Regions from separate parts of the Streptomyces sp. NPDC005303 genome, predicted to be linked through region 2. Evidence: riboswitches for the same ligand, from Rfam matches in the RefSeq annotation. Region 2 holds a riboswitch; the other holds the start of a gene.
The links. A riboswitch is a leader RNA that binds a small molecule or an ion and turns the genes downstream of it on or off. The one in region 2 is predicted to bind glycine.
Positions count from the first base shown of each region.

Region 1 (10,952 bases), on a different contig from region 2:
GCGTCCGTGCGGACGGAGGAGGAGAATACGGGGGACACGCCGTACAGGTCCGTCATGCCTGGTGTGCAGCGAATGCGGGCGTTTTCGTGCACGGACGCGACGAGCGCTGTGCCCGGTACTTTTCTGCGGGTTCTGTATATGGCGGGGGTTTTACCTTCCCTTGTTCCTTGTCTGGAGGGCGAGTGGGCTCCCGTTGGATCGACTGCCGTCCGGCCGTTGTTCCCTTGGCCATGCGCTGACCTCTGACTGGTGAACCATGTCCGCTCCTTTACTTGGCGGCGATCACTTGACGTGATCGTGCATGGCTCGACGCGCGGAGTGCTCGGCGTGGACGGGGAGGACACGAATCCCCTCCAGATCGTCGAGGCGGTCAGAGGAAATCCGCATTACCAGGGCGGATGTGTGAGACTCCTGGTCTGTCATTCCGGTGTATCCGGTGTGGGGCAGGATGTCGCCAATGGTCTGGGTGTGCCCGTCTGGACTCCCACCACCAAGGTCGGCGTCATGCCGAGCCTCGGGTCGCAGGAGCCGTTCCTGGAGCCTGGGGGGACCTGGCGGATGTTCCTTCCCATGGCGCGAGGTGCGCACTGATCATGCTGAGAGTCGGGTTTGTCCGGGAGTTCTTCGAAGGGCCGGTCGATCTTCCCGGAATCCATGAACTGACGCGCTCGGAATCCGGGGAATGGCGCGAGACCGCGGCTCTCGCCGTCGCCTATCTCGCGGCCGCACCGGTGGTCGCCGAATTCACCGAGACCGAGCAGTGCCTGCTGGGCTGCGGCGAGAACCTCGTGGCCTGCTCGTCGCTGTTCACCGACGGCTCCTGGGTCTGGCGCGGTGACCTCAGGCACTACGTGGGAGGCCATGGCGTGACCCTGCCGACGGAATTCGTCGAGCGGATGCGCGAGTTCGAATGGAAGCCGCCGGTCGATGTCGTCGACGCGGCGGTGGCGCGCCTGGCCCTGCAGACAGCGTGGCAGGTCGCCTGATGGACGGGTTGGCGCTATTGAGGATGGGGACGGCGAAATGACGGGCTCAAGAACGGAACGCCGGTCCGCCGGCTCCGAGACCCTGCTGGACGTGCTGCTGCGCTGGACAGGGATCCGGCGCCGCACTTCCATGGGGGACATCGCCGACTTCGACGGCGGACAGCCGCTGCGGGTCGTCGGGTTCACGCAGAACATCGGCGGGGAGGTCAGGGTCTCGGTCGGCGGGGGCAAGCAGGTCGCCCGGATGCGGCAGGGCCATCTGCGGCTCGCCCCGGGTGAGCCGCCGCTCTGGAAAGACGCGCGGGGAGACAGGAGCGCGACCCTTCAAGCACCGTTCCGGCTGAAGCCGACGGGCGGGAAGGTTCGGCTGGCACCGAAGTTCGAGCGGTACGAACTCGTCACCGGCGCCGGGACGTACGACCTCGCGGTGCCGACGAAGGACGTGGAACTGGTGCGGCACGCCCTGGGCGGTGGAACGGGGCCCGGGTGAGCGACGGGTGAGTGCCGTGCCGCAAGTTCTCGATACTCACGCTCACGCCCGGAGCGGGCTGATTCCCTGAGGACACCACCTTGAGACGCAGCACCTTCCGCGCGGCAGCCACGGCGACCGCCCTGTACGCCACCCTGGTCACGGGCCTCTCTCCGGCCCAGGCGGACGACCCCACCGGCGGCCCCGTCCTGGTCGGCGCGGACGGCCGACGCACCTGAAGCCGGATCCACCGAGGACTTCACCCAGTACTCCGGACAGGACGCGACCTCGGGCACCTGGCGGGCACCGGTCCACCTGGCCGACCTCGGCGAGTACCGGGTGACCGCCGAAGAAGCTTGTCCTGCATTACTCAAAGACACGGACCCGCTGGTCAGGGCCTGTTACCTCAGCACTCGATGATGTTCACCGCCAGCCCCCCGCGCGCAGTCTCCTTGTACTTCACGCTCATGTCCGCCCCGGTGTCCTTCATCGTCTTGATGACCTTGTCGAGGGACACCTTGTGCGAGCCGTCCCCCCGCAGCGCCATCTTCGCCGCTGTGACCGCCTTCACCGCGGCCATGCCGTTGCGCTCGATGCAGGGGATCTGGACCAGGCCGCCGACCGGGTCGCAGGTCAGGCCCAGGTTGTGCTCCATGCCGATCTCGGCCGCGTTCTCGACCTGTTCGGGGGAGCCGCCGAGGACCTCGGCGAGGGCGCCCGCGGCCATGGAGCAGGCCGAGCCGACCTCGCCCTGGCAGCCGACCTCGGCGCCGGAGATGGAGGCGTTCTCCTTGAAGAGCATGCCGATGGCGCCGGCGGCGAGGAGGAAACGGACCACCCCGTCCTCGTCCGCGCCGGGAACGAAGTTCATGTAGTAGTGCAGGACCGCGGGGATGATGCCGGCCGCGCCGTTCGTCGGGGCCGTCACCACCCGGCCGCCGGCCGCGTTCTCCTCGTTGACCGCCATCGCGTACAGCGTGATCCACTCCATGGAGTGGGCCAACGCGTCGCCCTCCGCCCGCAGTTGACGGGCCGTCATGGCGGCACGTCGGCGCACTCGCAGACCGCCCGGCAGGATGCCCTCCTGGGACATGCCCCGGGCCACACAGGACTGCATCACGCGCCAGATCTCCAGCAGCCCGGCCCGGATCTCGTCCTCGGTGCGCCAGGCGCGCTCGTTCTCCAGCATCAGGGAGGAGATCGACAGGCCGGTCTCCTTGGTCAGGCGCAGCAGCTCGTCACCCGTGCGGAAGGGGTACTTCAGCACCGTGTCGTCGAGCTTGATGCGGTCCTCGCCGACCGCGTCCTCGTCCACGACGAAACCGCCGCCGACCGAGTAGTACGTCTTGGACAGCAGTTCCGCGCCCGAGGCGTCGTACGCCCACACCGTCATGCCGTTCGCGTGGTACGGGAGCGCCTTGCGCCGGTGCAGGACGAGATCGTCGTCGAAGGAGAACGGGATCTCGTGCTCGCCGAGCAGCTTCAGCAGCCCCGCGGACCGGATCTCCGCCACCCTGTCGTCCGCCCCCTCCACGTCGACCGTCCGAGGAGACGCCCCCTCAAGGCCCAACAGCACCGCCTTCGGGGTGCCGTGGCCGTGGCCGGTCGCGCCCAGGGAGCCGTAGAGCTCGCAGCGGACCGCGGCGACGGCCGGGAGCAGGTCCTCGTTGCGCAGGCGGCGGGCGAACATGCGGGCCGCGCGCATCGGGCCGACCGTGTGGGAGCTCGACGGGCCGATGCCGATCGAGAACAGGTCGAAGACCGAAATGGCCACGGGAACTCCTTCAAAAGGGGTGGGGGCACACGTCGTCGGGTGCCCCCACCGTGGAACTACTTGTTCAGGCCGGTGTACAGCGGGTGCTTGTCGGCCAGGGCCTTGACCCGGGCCTTCAACGCCTCCACGTCGTACGACGGCTTCAGTGCCGAAGCGATCACGTCCGCAACCTCGGCGAAGTCCTCGGCCGTGAAGCCGCGGGTGGCCAGGGCGGGCGTGCCGATCCTGAGGCCCGACGTCACCATCGGCGGGCGCGGGTCGTTCGGGACGGCGTTGCGGTTGACCGTGATGCCGACCTCGTGGAGACGGTCCTCGGCCTGCCTGCCGTCCAGCTCGGACTCGCGCAGGTCGACGAGGATGAGGTGCACGTCGGTGCCGCCGGAGAGCACGTTGACCCCGGCCTCCCGGGCGTCGTCGGCCGTCAGGCGCTCGGCGAGGATGCGCGCACCGTCCACCGTACGCCGCTGGCGCTCCTTGAACTCCTCCGAGGCGGCGACCTTGAAGGAGACCGCCTTCGCCGCGATCACGTGCTCCAGGGGACCGCCCTGGAAGCCCGGGAACACCGAGGAGTTCAGCTTCTTCGCGAACTCCTGCCTGGCGAGGATGATCCCGCCGCGCGGTCCGCCCAGCGTCTTGTGGGTGGTGGAGGTGACCACGTCCGCGTGCTCGACGGGGTTCGGGTGCAGGCCCGCCGCGACCAGACCGGCGAAGTGGGCCATGTCGACCCACAGGTACGCCTCGACCTCGTCGGCGATCCGGCGGAACTCCGCGAAGTCCAGCTGCCGCGGGTACGCCGACCAGCCCGCGATGATCACCTTGGGCCGGTGCTCCTTGGCGAGCTTCTCCAGCTCGGCCATGTCGACCAGACCGGTCGCCGGGTCCACGTGATAGGCGACCACGTCGAACTGCTTGCCGGAGAAGTTCAGCCGCATCCCGTGGGTCAGGTGACCGCCGTGGGCGAGGTCGAGCCCGAGGATGGTGTCGCCGGGCTGCGCCAGCGCGAACAGGGCGGCCTGGTTGGCGGAGGCACCGGAGTGGGGCTGCACGTTGGCGTACTCGGCGCCGAACAGCTCCTTGACCCGGTCGATGGCGATCTGCTCGGCCACGTCGACGTGCTCGCAGCCGCCGTAGTAGCGGCGGCCGGGGTAGCCCTCGGCGTACTTGTTGGTGAGGACCGAGCCCTGCGCCTCCATGACCGCGAGCGGAGCGAAGTTCTCCGAGGCGATCATCTCGAGCGTGGACTGCTGCCTGACCAGCTCGGCGTCGACCGCGGCGGCGATCTCCGGGTCGAGCTCGTGCAGGGGCGTGTTCAGTGCGGACATCAGGTGTACGACTCCTCAGCCGGCGGAAAAGGCGGTGTACTCGTCGGCGGAGAGCAGGTCGGCCGGCTCCTCCGAGACGCGTACCTTGAACAGCCAGCCGCCCTCGAAGGGGGCGGAGTTCACCAGCGCCGGGTCGCTGACGACGTCCTCGTTGACCTCGGTGACCTCACCGGAGACGGGGGAGTACAGGTCGCTGACCGACTTGGTCGACTCCAGCTCGCCGCAGGTCTCGCCCGCGGTCACCGTGTCACCGACCTCGGGGAGCTGGACGAAGACGACATCGCCGAGCGCGTTGGCCGCGTGCTCCGTGATGCCGACCGTCGAGACGCCGTCCTCGGCGCCCGACAGCCACTCGTGCTCCTTGCTGTAGCGCAGCTGCTGGGGGTTGCTCATGGCCTGAATTCTCCTGTACGCGGGGGAGTGCTGGTGAATGGGGGACTGCTGAGGGCATGCGTGAGCGGTGACTTTCGTGCTCAGCATCACCTACGCCGCTACTTCTGGCGCTTGTAGAACGGCAGCGCCACGACCTCGTACGGCTCGTGGCTGCCTCGGATGTCCACACAGACCCCGGTGGTGCCGGGCGCGGCGTGCTCGGGCTCGACGTACGCCATCGCGATCGGCTTGCCCAGTGTCGGGGAGGGGGCGCCGGAGGTGACCTCGCCGATCACCTCACCGTCCGCCACGACGGCGTACCCGGCACGCGGGACCCGGCGGCCCTCGGCGATCAGGCCGACGAGGACGCGCGGCAGGTCGTGGTTGAAGTTCTCGGCGGCCTCGCGCAGGGCCTGACGGCCCACGAAGTCGCCCTCCTTCTCGAACTTCACCACGCGGCCGAGGCCCGCGTCGAAGGGGGTGAGGGAGGCCGACAGCTCGTGCCCGTACAGCGGCATGCCCGCCTCCAGACGCAGCGTGTCCCGGCAGGACAGCCCGCAGGGGGCGAGTCCGACGCCCTCGCCCGCCTTGGTCAGCGCCTGCCACAGCTCGACCGCGTGCTCCGGCTTCACGAACAGCTCGAAGCCGTCCTCGCCGGTGTACCCGGTGCGAGCGATCAGCGCGGGCACCCCGGCGACCGTGCCCGGCAGACCGGCGTAGTACTTGAGGCCGTCGAGGTCCGCGTCGGTCAGGGAGGCGAGGATGCCGGGGGACTCCGGTCCCTGTACGGCGATCAGGGCGTAGGCGTCCCGGTCGTCCCGCACCTCGGCGTCGAAGCCGGCCGCGCGCTCGGTCAGGGCGTCCAGGACGACCTGGGCGTTGGAGGCGTTGGCGACCACCAGGTACTCGGTGTCGCCGAGCCGGTAGACGATCAGGTCGTCCAGGATGCCGCCGTCGGGCCGGCAGATCATGGTGTAGCGGGCCCGCCCGACACCGACGGAGGCGATGTTGCCGACGAGGGCGAAGTTCAGCAGCTGCGCGGCCTGCGGCCCGGTCACGGTGATCTCGCCCATGTGGGAGAGGTCGAAGAGCCCGGCTTTCGTGCGTACCGCGTTGTGCTCGTCGCGCTCGGAGCCGTAGCGCAGGGGCATGTCCCAGCCGGCGAAGTCGGTCATCGTCGCACCGAGCGACCGATGCAGGGCATCGAGCGCGGTGCGACGGGGTTCAGAACTGCTCATCGGACGTCGTCTCCAAGGATCCCAGGACAGGGGTGTGACGGGCGAGGTGGTTCCTCCCCATCTGTCATCGGAACCTGAGAGGTTCGCCATGAAGAACATGGCTTGCACCTTGGGTGGGGCCGCCTTCGAGTCGGCGGCCCGCTTTTCAGATGTGCCTCGCCCGCGCGGTAACGGGGGCCTGAGAGATTCAAGGGAGGGACTTGCTCCTTCGGCGCCCGGGTACACGTACCCGGGACTCTCCCGCGCGGATTCAAGCGGCCGGTATGCAGTTGGCGCGGACATCATCGCACGCCCCGGACGCCGACGGCAGGGCCGCATCTGCTCCTCCTTCTGTAACCGCGTTGTGGCGGTACGCGTACAGAAACGCGAGAGATCATCCATTACCTTCTCTTTACGCTCGGTGGGGAGGGGAACCCCGACCCCGGAGGAGGACGATGACGGTGAACAGGACCACGGTGTACGCGACGACCTCGGCGATCGCGCTGCCCGAGCAGTCCGCGGCCCCGGCCGTCGAGGCCCGCGGCACCCGCCCGGTCGTCCGTGACCTGCGCGACCGCGGGGGCCGCGGTCCGCACTCCCTGCTCTTCGGCCCGGGGGACCTCGTCGTCATCACCGGCCTGCCCGGCAGCGGCAAGTCCACGCTGATGAAGCGGGCGGTCCAGGGGATCCGGATCGACTCCCAGGACACCCGTGACCGCTGGGACGGCCGGCTCTCCCGCTTACTGCCGTACGCCGTCTACCGCCCCCTGGTCCGGCTCTCGCACTACGCCGGGCTGCGCCGTGCCCTGCGCTCCGGTGAGGGAGTCGTCGTGCACGACTGCGGCACACAGGCCTGGGTGCGGGGCTGGCTGGCCCGCGCCGCCCGGCGCCGGGGCGGCACCCTGCATCTGCTGCTGCTCGACGTCACCGCGGACACCGCGCTCGCGGGCCAGCGCGAGCGCGGCCGGGGCGTCTCGCGGTACGCCTTCCTGCGGCACCGGGGGGCGGCGGCCCGGCTGATCCGCTCCGTGGAGCGCGGTGACCTGCCCCCGGGCTGCGGTTCGGCGGTGCTGATCGACCGGGACGCGGCGGCCGTGCTGCGACGGATCGGGTTCACGGGCTGAGGCTGCGGGCTTCCGGGCCGAGCCACCTTCGCGTCGCACCCGCTAGCCTTCAGCCACATCAACAGCGGTTCACAGCAGGCGGTCAGACAGATGGACTTCCCGGCGGATCTTCCCGCGGACTTTCCAGGGCAGGCGTACCCGCACCCCCATCCGCACGGCGGATGGCCCGGCAACGAGCTGGAGGAGGTGCTCTCGGCCTCCCTCGGCATGCCCTCGGCGGGCGGCCGGATCATCGAGGTGCTCGGCCGCAGCTTCGTCTGGATCCCCCTGCCGAACGGCGGCGGTCCGCACAGCGGCCCCCTCGACCTGCCCACCCTGGAGATCGCCGGCCAGGCGTACGTCCCGGTCTTCAGCTCCGAGGAGCAGTTCCGCCAGGTCGTCGGCAGCCATCTGTCGTACACCATCGCCCCGGCGGTCGAGTTCGCCCGCGGGCTGCCCCCGCATGTGGGCATCGCGGTCAACCCCGACGGCGTGGTCGGCGTCCCCCTCCCGCCCGCCGCCGTCGCCGACCTCTGCCGGGTGGGCCGCACCCCGCTGGACGGGCCCAACACCGGTGGCCGGGTCAAGCTCTACGAGCCGGACTGGCAGGACGACCCGGTCGACTTCCTGGCGGTCGCGGCCGCCGAGTTCGCGGCCACCGGAGTGGTCCGCACGGCCCGCCGCTGCCTGGCCGCCATCGAGACGGCCGACCCCGTCATGTTCGTGGGCGTGGAGCTGTCCCAGTGGGAGGGTGACCTGCGCACCCTGCCGATGGACGCCCTCGGCCGGGCCCTGGGGCAGACCCCGGTGCGGTGGCCGGTCAATCTGGTCCTGCTGGACGTGGCGGACGACCCGGTGGGCCACTGGATGCGTGAGCAGGTACGGCCCTTCTACCTGCACGGCCACTAGACCTGCCGCCGGGGCGTCACCCGCGCCCCGCACCGCCGACGGTCGACCAGCCCCGACCCGGTAGGCGCTTAAGCTGTTCCCATACCTGGGGCAACCTTCGAGAAGGGGCGGCACAACGTGAGCGGCGCCAGCGGAACCGGCACCACGACCGGCCAGGTCGAGCACATGCTGCGCCAGGTGACGCCCGGGCGCTACGACGCCTACGAGGCATTGCTCAAGGCACTCGCGAGCCCCGGCTCCGGCCAGATCTGGATGCTCCTGTGGCACGGCCAGTCCGGCTCCCCGGACGCCCAGTACGGAAACATGCAGGTCGACGGCTACGGCTACGCCCCCTGTGTGACCTCGGCCCAGGAGCTGAGCGCCAGTGGATGGAACCGCTCGTACGAAGTGGTCGACGGCATCGACGTGGCCCGCACGCTCTACCCCGACCACTACGGCCTCTGGCTGAACCCGCACGCCCCCGGCGGCGGCGTCGGCATCCCCTGGCTCGATCTGCGCCGCATCGCGACCGGCCTGGAGCGCCAGCCCGCGGGACCGCTCCGGCTCTCCGAACCCGGCATCGAGATCCCCCAGTTCTACGCCCTGCTCGTGCAGAACGCCCACCGGACCCCTGCGGTCCGCTCGCTGCGCCGCGCCTGGGTGCAGCCGGCGCTCGGAGCGCCGTATCTCGCCATCGGTCTCGACGTGTACGACACCAGTCCCTCGGCCGTGGACTCGGTGCGCGCGATGATGCAGCAGTCCATCGGTGCCGTCCCGGACGGACTGCCGGTGTCGACCGTGGCGATGTCCGACGAGTACGACCCGGTGGCGCTGTGGATGCGCGCCGGTGCCCGCCCCTTCTACGACCGCGAGGCCCATGGATCGCCCGCCCAGTCACCGGCGGCCGGGTACGGCTACCCGCCGGCCCAGGGCCGGTACTGACCGTGCGTCATCCGTGACCGCCTCTCCGGCGGCGGGTGGGCGGCGAGATTTTTCTTCGCGCGTAGATGCAGTCGAAAGATGCTAATTACGGCCGTTTTGTCCAGATTGGTGATCGTCCGCTCTTCACCGCATTCCGTCCGGATAACGGAATCCCTATAACCGCATTACGGTTATGCATCCATTCACCGCCAAGTCTGGCTACAGATCGCCAAACCGTTGAAGACTCCCGCTGCAGGGGGCTTCATCCCCATGTTCAACGGACTGATCATGCCGCTACAGCGGCAAGCGTGGGCCGGCTACCGCCGGTTGAGAGGGGTCCCTGCCAGATGACGGCACCATTGCACGAGCCGACCGCGGAAGCGGCCCCGAGCGCGGCCGAGGAGGCGGCGGTCGCCGCCGCCGGAGCGAAGGCCGTACAGGGACGTTCCTTGGGCCGGATCGCCTGGGAGCGTCTCAAACGGGACAGGTTGGCCCTCGCAGGCGGTCTCGTCGTCCTCGTCCTCATCGTGGTCGCGCTCTGCGCCCCGCTGATCGCCAGCCTGTACGGGCAGGACCCCGACGCCTACCACGAGAGCCTGATCGACCCGCTGTTCAGTACCCCGAAGGGGTCCCTGGGCGGGATCAGCGGGGAGCACTGGCTGGGTGTCGAGCCGGTCAACGGCCGCGACATCTTCGCCCGCGTCCTCTACGGCGCCCGGATCTCGCTCCTCGTCGGCTTCCTGTCCGCGGTCGTCGCCGTCGTCCTGGGGACGGTCCTCGGCATCCTGGCCGGGTTCTTCGGCGGCTGGGTCGACTCGGTCATCAGCCGTGTCATGGACGGTCTACTGGCCTTCCCGCAACTGCTGTTCATCATCGCTCTGGTCTCCGTCATGCCGAACGAGATGCTCGGCCTGAGCGGCTCCAGCGTGCGAGTGTTCGTGATGATCCTGGTCATCGGCTTCTTCGGCTGGCCCTACATCGGACGCGTGGTGCGCGGACAGACGTTCTCGATGCGTGAGCGCGAATACGTCGAGGCCGCCCGATCGTTGGGCGCCGGGCGGTTCTACATCCTCATGAAGGAACTGCTGCCCAACCTCGTCGCACCGATCATCGTCTACACAACGATGATGATCCCCACCAACATCCTCACCGAGGCGGCGCTCAGCTTCCTGGGCGTGGGTGTCAAGCCCCCCACGTCCTCCTGGGGGCAGATGCTCTCCACCGCGATCGACTACTACGACTCGGACCCCATGTACATGGTCGTCCCCGGCGTGGCGATCTTCATCACCGTTCTGGCCTTCAACCTGTTCGGCGACGGCGTGCGGGACGCGCTGGACCCGAAGGGCTCCCGCTGAAACGCCATACCCCCAAGCGTCCCGTGGCACTGGCACGGGGTCTCTCATCTAATCCGGAGGATCCGAGATCGTGACTACCCAACGCACCTCAGGGCGGCGTAAGCAGGCGCTGGCCGCCGCCGCCGCGGTCGCCGGCATGCTGACCATGGCGGCGTGCGGCGGCGGCAGTGACAACGAGGGGTCGAAGACCGGCGCGGCTGGCTTCGACGCCGCGAACAACAAGGTCGCCCAGGCCTCGCAGGTCAAGAAGGGCGGCACGCTGAAGTTCGTCACCGCGCAGGACGCCGACTCGTGGGACACCACGCGTGGTTACTACGGCTTCATGTGGGACTTCGCGCGCTACTACAGCCGCCAGCTGCTCACGTACAAGACCGAGCCGGGCGCCAAGGGCGCCGAGGTCACTCCCGACCTCGCCACGGACGAGGGCCAGGTCACGGACGACGGCAAGACGTACACGTTCCACCTGCGCGACGGCATCACCTGGGAGGACGGCAAGGCCATCACCTCCCAGGACATCAAGTACGGCATCGAGCGCGTCTGGGCGC
Region 1 covers NZ_JBEXGM010000006.1:4,882-15,833, reverse strand. Annotated here, with positions in the region: gene ABZT93_RS11435 (hypothetical protein) at 594-986, shown strand; gene ABZT93_RS11430 (hypothetical protein) at 1,024-1,476, shown strand; gene ABZT93_RS11425 (hypothetical protein) at 1,557-1,694, shown strand; gene ABZT93_RS11420 (L-serine ammonia-lyase) at 1,862-3,229, opposite strand; gene glyA (serine hydroxymethyltransferase) at 3,286-4,551, opposite strand; gene gcvH (glycine cleavage system protein GcvH) at 4,567-4,944, opposite strand; gene gcvT (glycine cleavage system aminomethyltransferase GcvT) at 5,043-6,161, opposite strand; glycine riboswitch at 6,317-6,414, opposite strand; gene ABZT93_RS11400 (AAA family ATPase) at 6,596-7,264, shown strand; gene ABZT93_RS11395 (enhanced serine sensitivity protein SseB) at 7,355-8,152, shown strand; gene ABZT93_RS11390 (enhanced serine sensitivity protein SseB C-terminal domain-containing protein) at 8,318-9,073, shown strand; gene ABZT93_RS11385 (ABC transporter permease) at 9,400-10,407, shown strand; gene ABZT93_RS11380 (ABC transporter substrate-binding protein) at 10,478-10,952, shown strand, end outside.
Region 1: linked by a shared signal. The riboswitch ahead of gcvT (glycine cleavage system aminomethyltransferase GcvT) and the one ahead of gcvP (aminomethyl-transferring glycine dehydrogenase) in region 2 are both predicted to bind glycine.

Region 2 (10,952 bases):
CGTCCTGACCCTCCTCGGCTTCGCCGCCACCGACTTCCTCATCACCATCACCCTCTCCGCCGCCGACGCCTCCACCCATCTGGTCGAGAACCCCCACCTCACCAGCACCCTGCACAACCAGCAGATGCTGATCACCCTCGTCCTGGTCGCCCTGCTCGGCGCGGTCTTCCTCAAGGGCTTCCTGGAGGCCGTCGGCGTCGCGGTCGCCCTGGTCGGCGTCTACCTCGCCCTCAACGTGGTCGTGGTGATCGTCGGACTGTGGCACGTCGCCACCGCGGGGCATGTCGTCACCGACTGGTCCAACGCCCTGACCGCCGAGCACGGCAACGTCTTCGCCATGGTCGGCGTGGCGCTGCTGGTCTTCCCCAAGCTCGCGCTCGGCCTGTCCGGCTTCGAGACGGGCGTCGCCGTCATGCCGCACGTCAAGGGCGACCCCGGTGACACCGAGGAGCGTCCCGCCGGCCGGATCCGCGACACCAAGAAGCTGCTCACCACCGCCGCCCTGATCATGAGCGTCTTCCTGATCGCCACCAGCTTCATCACCACCCTCCTGATCCCGGAGAAGGACTTCGAGTCGGGTGGCCCGGCCAACGGCCGCGCGCTCGCCTACCTGGCGCACAACTACCTGGGTGGCGTCTTCGGCACGGTCTACGACATCTCGACCATCGCCATCCTGTGGTTCGCGGGCGCCTCCGCGATGGCCGGCCTGCTCAACCTGATGCCCCGCTACCTGCCCCGCTACGGCATGGCCCCGCACTGGGCCCGCGCCGTGCGCCCCATGGTCATCGTCTTCACGCTCATCGGCTTCCTGGTCACCTGGATCTTCAACGCCGACGTCGACGCCCAGGGCGGTGCCTACGCCACCGGCGTCCTCGTCCTCATCAGCTCCGCCGCGATCGCGGTGACCATCGCGGCCCGCAAGGCCGGCCAGCGGGGCTGGACGATCGGCTTCGCGGTCATCTCGGCGGTCTTCCTCTACGTCACCGTCGCGAACGTCATCGAGCGCCCCGACGGCGTCAAGATCGGCGCCTGCTTCATCGCGGGCATCATCCTGGTCTCCCTGCTCTCCCGGCTGGCCCGTGCCTTCGAGCTGCGCGTGACCAGCGTGCAGCTGGACGACATGGCGGAACGTTTCATCCGGGACATCGCCAGCCGCAAGATCCGCTTCATCGCCAACGAACCCGACAGCCGCGACAAGGCCGAGTACCGCGAGAAGATCGAACAGATCCGCGCCGACAACGACATCCCCGGCGAGGACTTCGTCTTCGTCGAGGTCACCGTCCTGGACCCCTCCGAGTTCGAGGCCGGCCTCACCGTCCGCGGCGAAGTCCTGCACGGCCGCTACCGCGTCCTGACCCTGGAGTCGTCCTCCATTCCGAACGCCCTGGCCGCCCTCCTCCTGCATGTCCGCGACATCACCGGCTGCACCCCCCACATCTACTTCGAGTGGACCGAGGGCAACCCTTTCCACAACTTCCTGCGCTTCTTCCTCTTCGGGCAGGGCGAGGTCGCCCCCGTCACCCGAGAGGTCCTCCGTGAGGCGGAACCCGACCGCGCCCGCCGCCCCCGCGTCCACACCGGCTGACCCGCGCATACCCGACATGAGGCGCATTCGCCTCTAAGTTGATGCCCATGACCCTGAGCATCCGCAACCAGCTCCCCGGCACCGTCGCCACCGTCACCCCGGGCGAGGCCATGGCGACGGTCAGGATCCGCCTCGACGGCGGTCAGGACCTCACGGCCGCGATCACCCTCGATGCCGTGGAGGAACTCGGCCTCACCCAGGGCTCCTCCGTCCGTGCCCTGGTGAAGTCGACGGAAGTCTCCCTCGCCACCGCCCGGGTCCAGGGCGTATCCATCCGCAACCAGCTCCCGGGCACGGTCACCGCTGTGGCGGCCGGCGCCGCCATGGCCACCGTCAAGATCGCCGTCGAGGGGGGCGAGCTCACCTTCGCGATCACCGCGGACGCCGCGACCGACCTCGCCCTGGCCGTCGGCACTCCCGTGGTCGCCCTCATCAAGTCGACCGAGGTGTCACTGGGGAAGGAGTAGGCCCGGCGCGACGCAAAGGAAGACGCAAAGGAAAGGGCCCCGCCGAAACGGGGCCCTCATCACCTCTGGTCAGTCCTCGTATCAGTCCTCGTACGCGTCCAAGGGCGGGCACGAGCACACCAGGTTCCGGTCGCCGAACGCCTGGTCGATCCGCCGCACCGGCGGCCAGTACTTGTCCGCGACCGACACCCCGGCCGGGAACACGGCCTCCTCCCGGGTGTACGCGTGCTCCCACGCGCCGCCCAGCGCACCGGCGGTGTGCGGAGCGTTCCGCAGCGGGTTGTCGTCGGCGTCCCACTCCCCGGAACCGACCTTCTCGATCTCCCCGCGCATGGCGATCATCGCGTCGCAGAACCGGTCGAGTTCTGTGAGGTCCTCGGACTCGGTCGGCTCGATCATCAGCGTCCCGGCCACCGGGAACGACATGGTCGGCGCGTGGAAGCCGTAGTCGATGAGCCGCTTGGCCACGTCGTCGACGCTCACCCCGGTCGCCTTGGTCAGCGGACGCAGATCGATGATGCACTCGTGCGCGACCAGCCCGCCGGGGCCGGTGTAGAGCACGGGGTAGTGCGGCTCCAGGCACTTGGCGATGTAGTTGGCGGAGAGCACGGCCACCTGCGTGGCCCGCTTGAGCCCCTCACCGCCCATGAGCCGGACGTACGCCCACGAGATGGGCAGTATCCCCGCGGAACCCCAGGGCGCGGCCGAGATCGGCCCGACGCCCGTCTCCGGGCCCGCCGCGGGCTGCATCGGATGGTTCGGCAGATACGGCGCCAGGTGCGCCCGTACGCCGACCGGACCGACGCCGGGGCCACCGCCGCCGTGCGGGATGCAGAAGGTCTTGTGCAGGTTCAGGTGCGAGACGTCACCGCCGAAGTGCCCCGGCTTGGCCAGCCCCACCAGCGCGTTGAGGTTGGCCCCGTCGACGTACACCTGCCCGCCGGCCTCGTGCACCTGCGCGCAGATGTCGGCGACGTGCTCCTCGAACACTCCGTGCGTCGAAGGGTAGGTGATCATCAGCACGGACAGCTCGTCGCGGTACTGCTCGATCTTCGCCCGCAGGTCCTCGACGTCGATCTCGCCGTCCCCGGCGGTCTTCACGACGACGACCTTCATGCCCGCCATCACGGCGCTGGCGGCGTTGGTCCCGTGCGCGGACGACGGGATCAGACACACGGTCCGCTGCTCGTCACCGTTGGCCCGGTGATACCCGCGTACGGCGAGCAGCCCGGCCAGCTCGCCCTGCGAACCGGCGTTGGGCTGCAGCGACACCTTGTCGTACCCGGTGACCTCGGCGAGCCGCTCCTCCAGCTCCTGGATCAACGTCAGATAGCCCTGCGCCTGCTCGGCGGGAGCGAAGGGGTGCAGCTGCCCGAACTCGGGCCAGGTGACCGGCTCCATCTCCGTGGTCGCGTTGAGCTTCATGGTGCAGGAGCCCAGCGGGATCATGCCGCGGTCGAGCGCGTAGTCACGGTCGGCGAGCCTGCGCAGGTAGCGCAGCATCGCGGTCTCGGAGCGGTGCTGGTGGAAGACGGGGTGGGTCAGGAAGTCGTCGCCGCGCAGCAGCGCGTCCGGCAGCGCCTCCTCGGTGGCCGCGTCCAGCGCCTCGATGTCGGCCTCGACCCCGAAGGCGTTCCACACGGCACCCACCTGGGCCCGCGCGGTGGTCTCGTCGCACGCGACGGACACGTGGTCGGCGTCGACGAGGTGCAGGTTGACGCCGTTCCGGCGCGCCGCGGAGACGATCTCGGCGGCCTTCGCGGGCACCCGCACGGTCAGCGTGTCGAAGTAGGACCCGTGCACGACCTCGACCCCACCGGCCGTCAGCCCCTCGGCGAGGATGTTCGCGTACCGGTGCGTCCGCCGCGCGATGCCCTTGAGCCCCTCGGGCCCGTGGTAGACGGCGTACATCCCGGCCATGACCGCGAGCAGCACCTGCGCGGTGCAGATGTTGCTGGTCGCCTTCTCCCGGCGGATGTGCTGCTCACGGGTCTGGAGCGCGAGCCGGTAGGCCTTGTTGCCGTCGGCGTCCACGGACACACCCACGAGCCGCCCGGGCAGGCTGCGGGCGAACTTCTCCTGCACGGCCATGTAGCCGGCGTGCGGTCCACCGAAGCCCATCGGCACACCGAACCGCTGCGTGGTCCCGACCGCGATGTCCGCCCCGAGCTCGCCCGGCGACTTCAGCAGGGTCAGCGCGAGCAGGTCGGCGGCGACGGTCACGAGCGCGCCGAGCTCGTGAGCCTGGTCGATGAGCGGCTTGATGTCCCGTACGACACCGGAGGCGCCCGGGTACTGGACGAGCACCCCGTTGATCTCACGCCCGGCGACCTCGGCCGGGATCCCGTCGCTGAGGTCGGCGACCACGACCTCAAGGCCGGTCGGCTCGGCACGGGTCTCGATCACGGCGATGGTCTGGGGCAGCACGTCGGCGTCGACGAGGAAGAGCCCCTTCTTGTTCTTCCCCATGCGGCGGGACAGCGCCATGGCCTCGGCCGCCGCGGTCCCCTCGTCGAGCAGCGAGGCGCCGGAGGTCGGCAGCCCGGTGAGGTCGGCGACCATGGTCTGGAAGTTGAGCAGAGCCTCGAGGCGTCCCTGGGAGATCTCCGGCTGGTACGGCGTGTAGGCCGTGTACCAGGCCGGGTTCTCCATGACGTTGCGCAGGATGACGGGCGGGGTGAAGGTGCCGTAGTACCCGAGCCCGATCATGGAGTCGAGCACCTGGTTCCGGTCGGCCAGCGACCGCAGCTCGGCCAGCACCTCGGCCTCGGTGCGCGCGCCGGGCAGTTCCAGCGCATCGGCGTTCTTGATCACATCAGGCACGGCGGCGGCCGTGAGCTCGTCCAGCGAGCCGTAGCCGACCTGCGCGAGCATCTTGGCCCGAGCCTCGTGATCAGGGCCGATGTGACGCTGCTCGAAGGGAATCCCCTGTTCGAGCTCGGAGAGCGGAATGCGATGGGCGGTCATTGCGGAGGCCTCCTGGTCTGACACGACCTTCGAGGGGTACCCCGGCGCGGGTACCCCGGCGGCCTCCCCCTCTGTCATCTCAACCTGAGAGCTTCACCGGCCGCCCGAAGGCCGCCGGCTTTCACCGTCGGTGAGAGCGGAAGCCGTCGACACCCGCCCTGCTTTCCAGAGTGACCTCGTCCGTGCGGTACGTGAGCCTGAGAGATTCCGGGGAGGATTTGCTCCTTCGGCGCCTCCGATGGTGTCTGGAGGACTCTCCCGCGCGGGGTCAGCAGCCGTTCGCAAGCCTACCAGCGAGGTCACCGCACGGGTCTTCGAGTGGCCGCACACCCCGATGTGCTCTTTCGTAGTGCTTACGACCGCTTCGGATGAGTTGCGACCAAGTGGAGGGCACGTGCAGACCGACATCGATCCGCGCAACCTGATCGGCCGCAAGGCGTTCGACCGCAACGGCACCAAGATCGGCACCATCGACGAGGTCTACCTCGACGACGCGACCGGCGTGCCGGAATGGGCTGCCATACGCACCGGCCTCTTCTCCCGGGACGCCTTCGTCCCCCTGGAGCCGAGCGAACTGGTCGACGGCACCCTGCACGTCCCCTTCGACCGCACCCTCATCAAGGAGGCCCCCGACTTCGGCGTCGGCCGCCACCTCTCCCCCGACCAGGAACTCCAGCTCTACCACCACTACGGCCTCCACGTGTCCACACCAGCAGCACCCCCGGACCGCGACTTCGGCAAACTGGCAGGCACGACAGACACCGAATCCTGACCGCCCACGCCAACACCGCTACGGCCCCATAGCAAAGCCGAAGCCGACCACCCGACCCACCCCACCCCGAACCAGGACCTAGGCAAACCAGCAGGCACGACAAACAGCAAACCCTGACCGCCCACGCCGACGCACCGAACACCCCCGCAACAACCGGAAGCCCACCACCCAGCCAACACCCCGCCCCCACCCCGGACCGGGACTTCGGTAAACCGGCAGACGCGAAAGACGCCGAAACCTGACCGCCCACACCGACGCCGCGACGGCCCCATAGCAAAGCGAAGCCGACCACCCGGTCCACATCCCGCCCCACCGCGCCCCAGGTGCGGGTGGCGGCACGACGGCCCACGCCGGCGCACTCGGCGTCGACCGTGAGCCCCAGGCACGCGGCGCGTCACCCCACGGCCCTCAGCCCAACGAGACGCAAGGCCCATCGCCCCGGCGCCAGCCCTGCCGGAACGCCGTGCAGCCCAGCAGATCCTCGCCCCATCCCACCACCCGCCCTAAATGCCCCACCGTCCCCTGCCCCCGCCTCACCGGACGATCCACACGACTCGCCGCCCCGCCCAGCCCCGGCAGACCCGCTACACGCCTCGTCGACCCCACCCGCGCCTCGACACGTGCTCCGCGCCCCCTCCAGGACCCCAACGACAAGAGCTCTGCACGGCCTCCAGTCACCCCCACCCCCGCCACAACCCCCACCCACCACAGCCCCGCCGACCGCCGACGGCGCTCAACTCCCACAAGGGCCACCCACGCCCGAGAAAGAACCCGTCACGGGCGGTGCGGCCCGGAACCCAGCACCTCGACCAACGGCAACGGCTCAGCCGACTCCAGCGCGGGATCATCGACAAGAAACGTCCGCACCCGCCCCGGCTCCGAACCCGGCGTCTCGAACCGCACAGTCACCCGCCCCAGCCCGCTCCCCTGCACCCACCCGTGCCCGTACTCGGCATGCCGCACGTCATGCCCGGCGACCCACCGCCGCTCGACCACCACGTCCCGCGACTCAGCAGGGACGTCGTCAGCCACCTCCTCGGCAGCGTGGTCCACGATCTTCCCTGCGGCCTGAGCGAACAGATCCTCCTGAGTGAAGTCGGCAAGCCCGGAGACCCCCACTCCCAGCAACCGCACACCCCCCGTCGAGTCCACGCCCTCCAGCAACCGCAGGGCGGCCTCCCGCACCACCGCGGGATCATCCGTGGGCCCCCGCAAGGTCTCGGACCGCGTCAGCGTCGAGAAGTCGTACCGCCGCACCTTCAGCACTATGGTCCGCCCCGACAGCCCGGCCTCCCGCAGCCTCCGCACACACCGGTCCGCCAACCGCTGCACCTCGAGCCCGACCCGAACCCGGTCGTGGATGTCCACGTCGTAGGTGTCCTCCACCGACACCGACTTCGCCTCCCGCTCCGCCACCACGGCCCGCTCGTCCCGCGCCAGCGCCATGGCGTACAGCCCGTGCCCGTGCGCCTTCCCGAGCAGCCGTACGAGCTCGTCCTCCCCGGCCTCGACGATCTCGTCGACGGTATGGATCCCGGCCCGCCGCAGATGGTCCCCCGTCGCCGGCCCCACCCCCGGCAGGGTCCGCACCGACATCGGCCCGAGCATCGCCCGCTCCGTGCCCGGCTCGATCACCACCAGCCCGTCCGGCTTGGCCTGCTCGGAGGCGATCTTCGCGAGCATCTTGGAGGCCGCCAGCCCCACCGACCCCGTGAGCCCCGTGCCGGCCCGTATGTCGGCCCGCAGCTTCGCGCCGACCAGTCGCGCGGACGCCTCGTCCCAGGCCGCTCCCCCGGCCTCCAGATCCACGAACGCCTCGTCCAGGCTCAGTGGCTCCACCAGCGGCGACAACTCCCGCAGCAGCCCCATCACCTGCTCGCTGATCGCCTTGTAGAACCCGAAACGCGGCACGAGATACGCGGCGTTCGGCGCGAGCCGTCTCGCCTGGGCCGTCGGCATCGCCGAGTGCACCCCGAACACCCGGGCCTCGTAGGACGCGGTGGCCACCACTCCCCGCGGCCCCAGCCCGCCCACGACGACGGCCTTCCCGCGCAGACTCGGCTTGGACGCCTGCTCCGCCGAGGCGTAGAAGGCATCCATGTCGAGATGCAGGATCGTGGGCGCTTTTCTCACATGTCCGATGCTGCCCTACGCCACTGACAATGCCCCGCCGCAGACGGCGGGCAGGCCTCAGACCGCCCGGTTGCGGCGCCTGGCCAGCTCGTCCGCGGGGTTGTGCCCGATGAGCGTCTCCCCCGTGTCGATGCGCTCCCCGTGCAGCTGCGACAGGGCGCTCTCGACATCCCGCCACACGACACCCACGGCGATCCCGAAGACGCCCTGGCCGCCCTGGAGCAGCGCGTGGACCTCGTCGGGCGAGGTGCACTCGTAGACCGTGGCCCCGTCGCTCATGAGGGTCATGCGCTCCAGGTCCTGGAACCCTCGCTCCCGCAGGTGCTGGACGGTGGTGCGGATGTTCTGCAGGGACACGCCGGTGTCGAGGAACCGCTTGACGATCTTGAGGACGACGACGTCCCGGAAGCTGTAGAGCCGCTGCGTCCCCGACCCATGGGCGGGCCGCACGCTCGGCTCCACGAGCCCGGTGCGCGCCCAGTAGTCGAGTTGCCGGTAGGTGATACCGGCCGCCGCGCACGCCGTAGGACCGCGATAGCCGATCTGCTCGGACGCCATGGACGTCGCCCCTCCGCTGCTCGGCACGGCCGTCGGTCGCTGCGGAGCGTGATCGGCCGCGCTGCCGTGAAGCGGGTACGGACCGCTTGCCCCGAGAGTCCGTCCGGGGGCACCCCCAGCCGTACCGTCGCCGCTGCTTCTCACGCCGACCTCCGTCCTTGACCTGCCTTCTCGACGGTAGGCAGTCACCAGGGGTGCGTCAACGATCGCCACACTCGGCACGCCGAGTGATAATCACCCTAAGAGTGGTTTGCCGTACCCCACCGCGGGGAAAGGCTAGCCGAATGCGCTCCGAACGGGCCGCAGGACGCTCTCACGCGCCGGTGGCAAATGCCAGCATTTTGGTGTCGACCGGACACGGCCGACCCGTCACGGACCGCTGATCCGCCGGATCGGCCGCCGCTGCCTCACTGGCTGCTGGTGCCGAAGTCCTCGGGGGAGATCTGGTCGAGGAACTCGCGGAACTTCTCCACTTCGTCCTCCTGCTCGTCCGGGATCGCGATACCGGCGTCGTCGAGCACCCCGTCACTGCCGTAGATCGGCGTCCCGGTGCGCAGGGCCAGCGCTATGGCGTCGGACGGCCGCGCGCTCACCTCGACGCCGCTGGCGAACACCAGCTCCGCGTAGAAGACGCCCTCACGCAGGTCCGTGATGCGCACTTCGGTGAGCTCCTGGCCGACCGCCTCCAGCACGTCCTTGAACAGGTCGTGGGTCAGCGGTCGTGCGGGGGCCATGCCCTGCTGCGCGAAGGCGATCGCCGTCGCCTCCCCCGGCCCGATCCAGATGGGGAGGTAGCGGTCGCCTCCCACTTCACGCAGGAGCACGATCGGTTGGTTGGAGGGCATTTCGACCCGGACACCTACGACATCGAGCTCGTTCACACAGCAACCCTAGGCCGTGCCCGGGACGTTTGGGTAGTCGGGCAGGAAACGGGTGACGATCCGGTGCCCGGCACCCTCAGGGCAGGCGTACGCCGAGTGCGGTCTGCACAAGTGCCGCGTGCAGCTTCACCGTGAGCCCCGCGAGTTCCTTTGCACGGGCTTCGGCGTGTGCGCGGGTCTGCGGGTTGCGGTGGCGCTTGAGCGGGGCCACCACCTGGTCCACGAGCCCGGCCTCACGGTCGGCGGCCGCCTTCATCGCCCGCAGATGGCGCGGCTCGATCCCGAACCGCCCGAGCTCCACGACGAGCGCGGCCACGGTCACCGCCTCGGCGTCGTAGGCCCCGTCCGGCAGCGGCGTGATGAGCCCGTACGACTCCCACTCCGTCAGGTCCGACTCGCCGATCTCGGCGGCGGCCAGCAGCTCGGCCCGGCCGATCCGGGCCGCGGGTGGGCCTTCGGAGACCTCCAGGACCGTTTCTCCGTCCCGCTGGCGGCCCACCGTGGGCAGCGCGACGGCCTCGCCCCGCTCCATGGCGTCCAGGTGCTCCCGGATCACCTTGAGCGGCAGATAGTGGTCCCGCTGCATTCTCAGGACGTGGCCGAGGCGCTCGACGTCCCGGTTGCTGAACTTTCGGTACCCGGAAGGCGTCCGCTGCGGCTCGATGAGTCCCTCGGACTCCAGGAAACGGATCTTGGAGATCGTGACCTCGGGAAACTCGTCGCGCAGCACGTTCAGCACTGTGCCGATGCTCATCAGCCCACTGTCCGTGGCGGCGGTGCCGTGTCCGGCACCGCCGCTCGGTGTTTGAAGCATGGACCTTCCCTGGGAGGGTCAGTAGCCCTGCTGGCTCGCGTAGAACACCAGCCGGTACTTGCCGATCTGCACCTCGTCGCCGTTGTTCAGAGCGACCGCGTCGATCCGCTCGCGGTTGACGTACGTGCCGTTGAGACTGCCCACGTCCGACACCGTGAACGAGCCGTCCTGGCCGCGGCGGAACTCCACGTGCCGACGCGAGACCGTGACATCGTCGAGGAAGATGTCGCTCTGCGGGTGACGCCCGGCCGTGGTCAGCTCGCCGTCCAGCAGGAAGCGGCTGCCCGAGTTCGGGCCGCGGCGCACCACCAGGAGCGCGGAGCCCAGCGGGAGCGCGTCGACGGCGGCCTGCGCCTCCGGGGAGAGCGCCGGCATCTGCGTCTGGCCGGTGACCTCGGAGTCGTAGGCCTCGAGTCCCGAGATGGAGATGGTGGAAGTCGTCTCCGACGGACGCTCGGGCACGGACCCGGCCCGCAGCGGGGCGCCGCAGTTGGAGCAGAAGCGGCTGTTCTCCGCGTTGCGGTTACCGCACCTCGTACACACCAGGGCTGACATAGGGGAAAACCCTCCACCCGTACTTGAGGTTGACGGCTGCCCGAAACCTATGCCGCCGGACTGGGCAGGGTCAACAGACGGCACGCCCTGACCTCCGGAAACGTCACCACCCTGACCGCCGACCTGGTCCCGGAACAGCGGGCGCTGACCCTCGGCGTCGGGCTGTGCGCGATGCCGAGCGGTCGCGTTGTCGCTACCTTCTCGCGCGCTCTTGCCGAAC
Region 2 covers NZ_JBEXGM010000027.1:5,815-16,766, reverse strand. Annotated here, with positions in the region: gene ABZT93_RS29960 (amino acid transporter) at 1-1,585, shown strand, start outside; gene ABZT93_RS29955 (TOBE domain-containing protein) at 1,633-2,052, shown strand; gene gcvP (aminomethyl-transferring glycine dehydrogenase) at 2,134-5,019, opposite strand; glycine riboswitch at 5,195-5,290, opposite strand; gene ABZT93_RS29945 (PRC-barrel domain-containing protein) at 5,414-5,791, shown strand; gene ABZT93_RS29940 (DNA polymerase IV) at 6,566-7,924, opposite strand; gene ABZT93_RS29935 (MerR family transcriptional regulator) at 7,982-8,626, opposite strand; gene ABZT93_RS29930 (bifunctional nuclease family protein) at 8,890-9,363, opposite strand; gene ABZT93_RS29925 (MerR family transcriptional regulator) at 9,440-10,177, opposite strand; gene ABZT93_RS29920 (FHA domain-containing protein) at 10,196-10,952, opposite strand, start outside.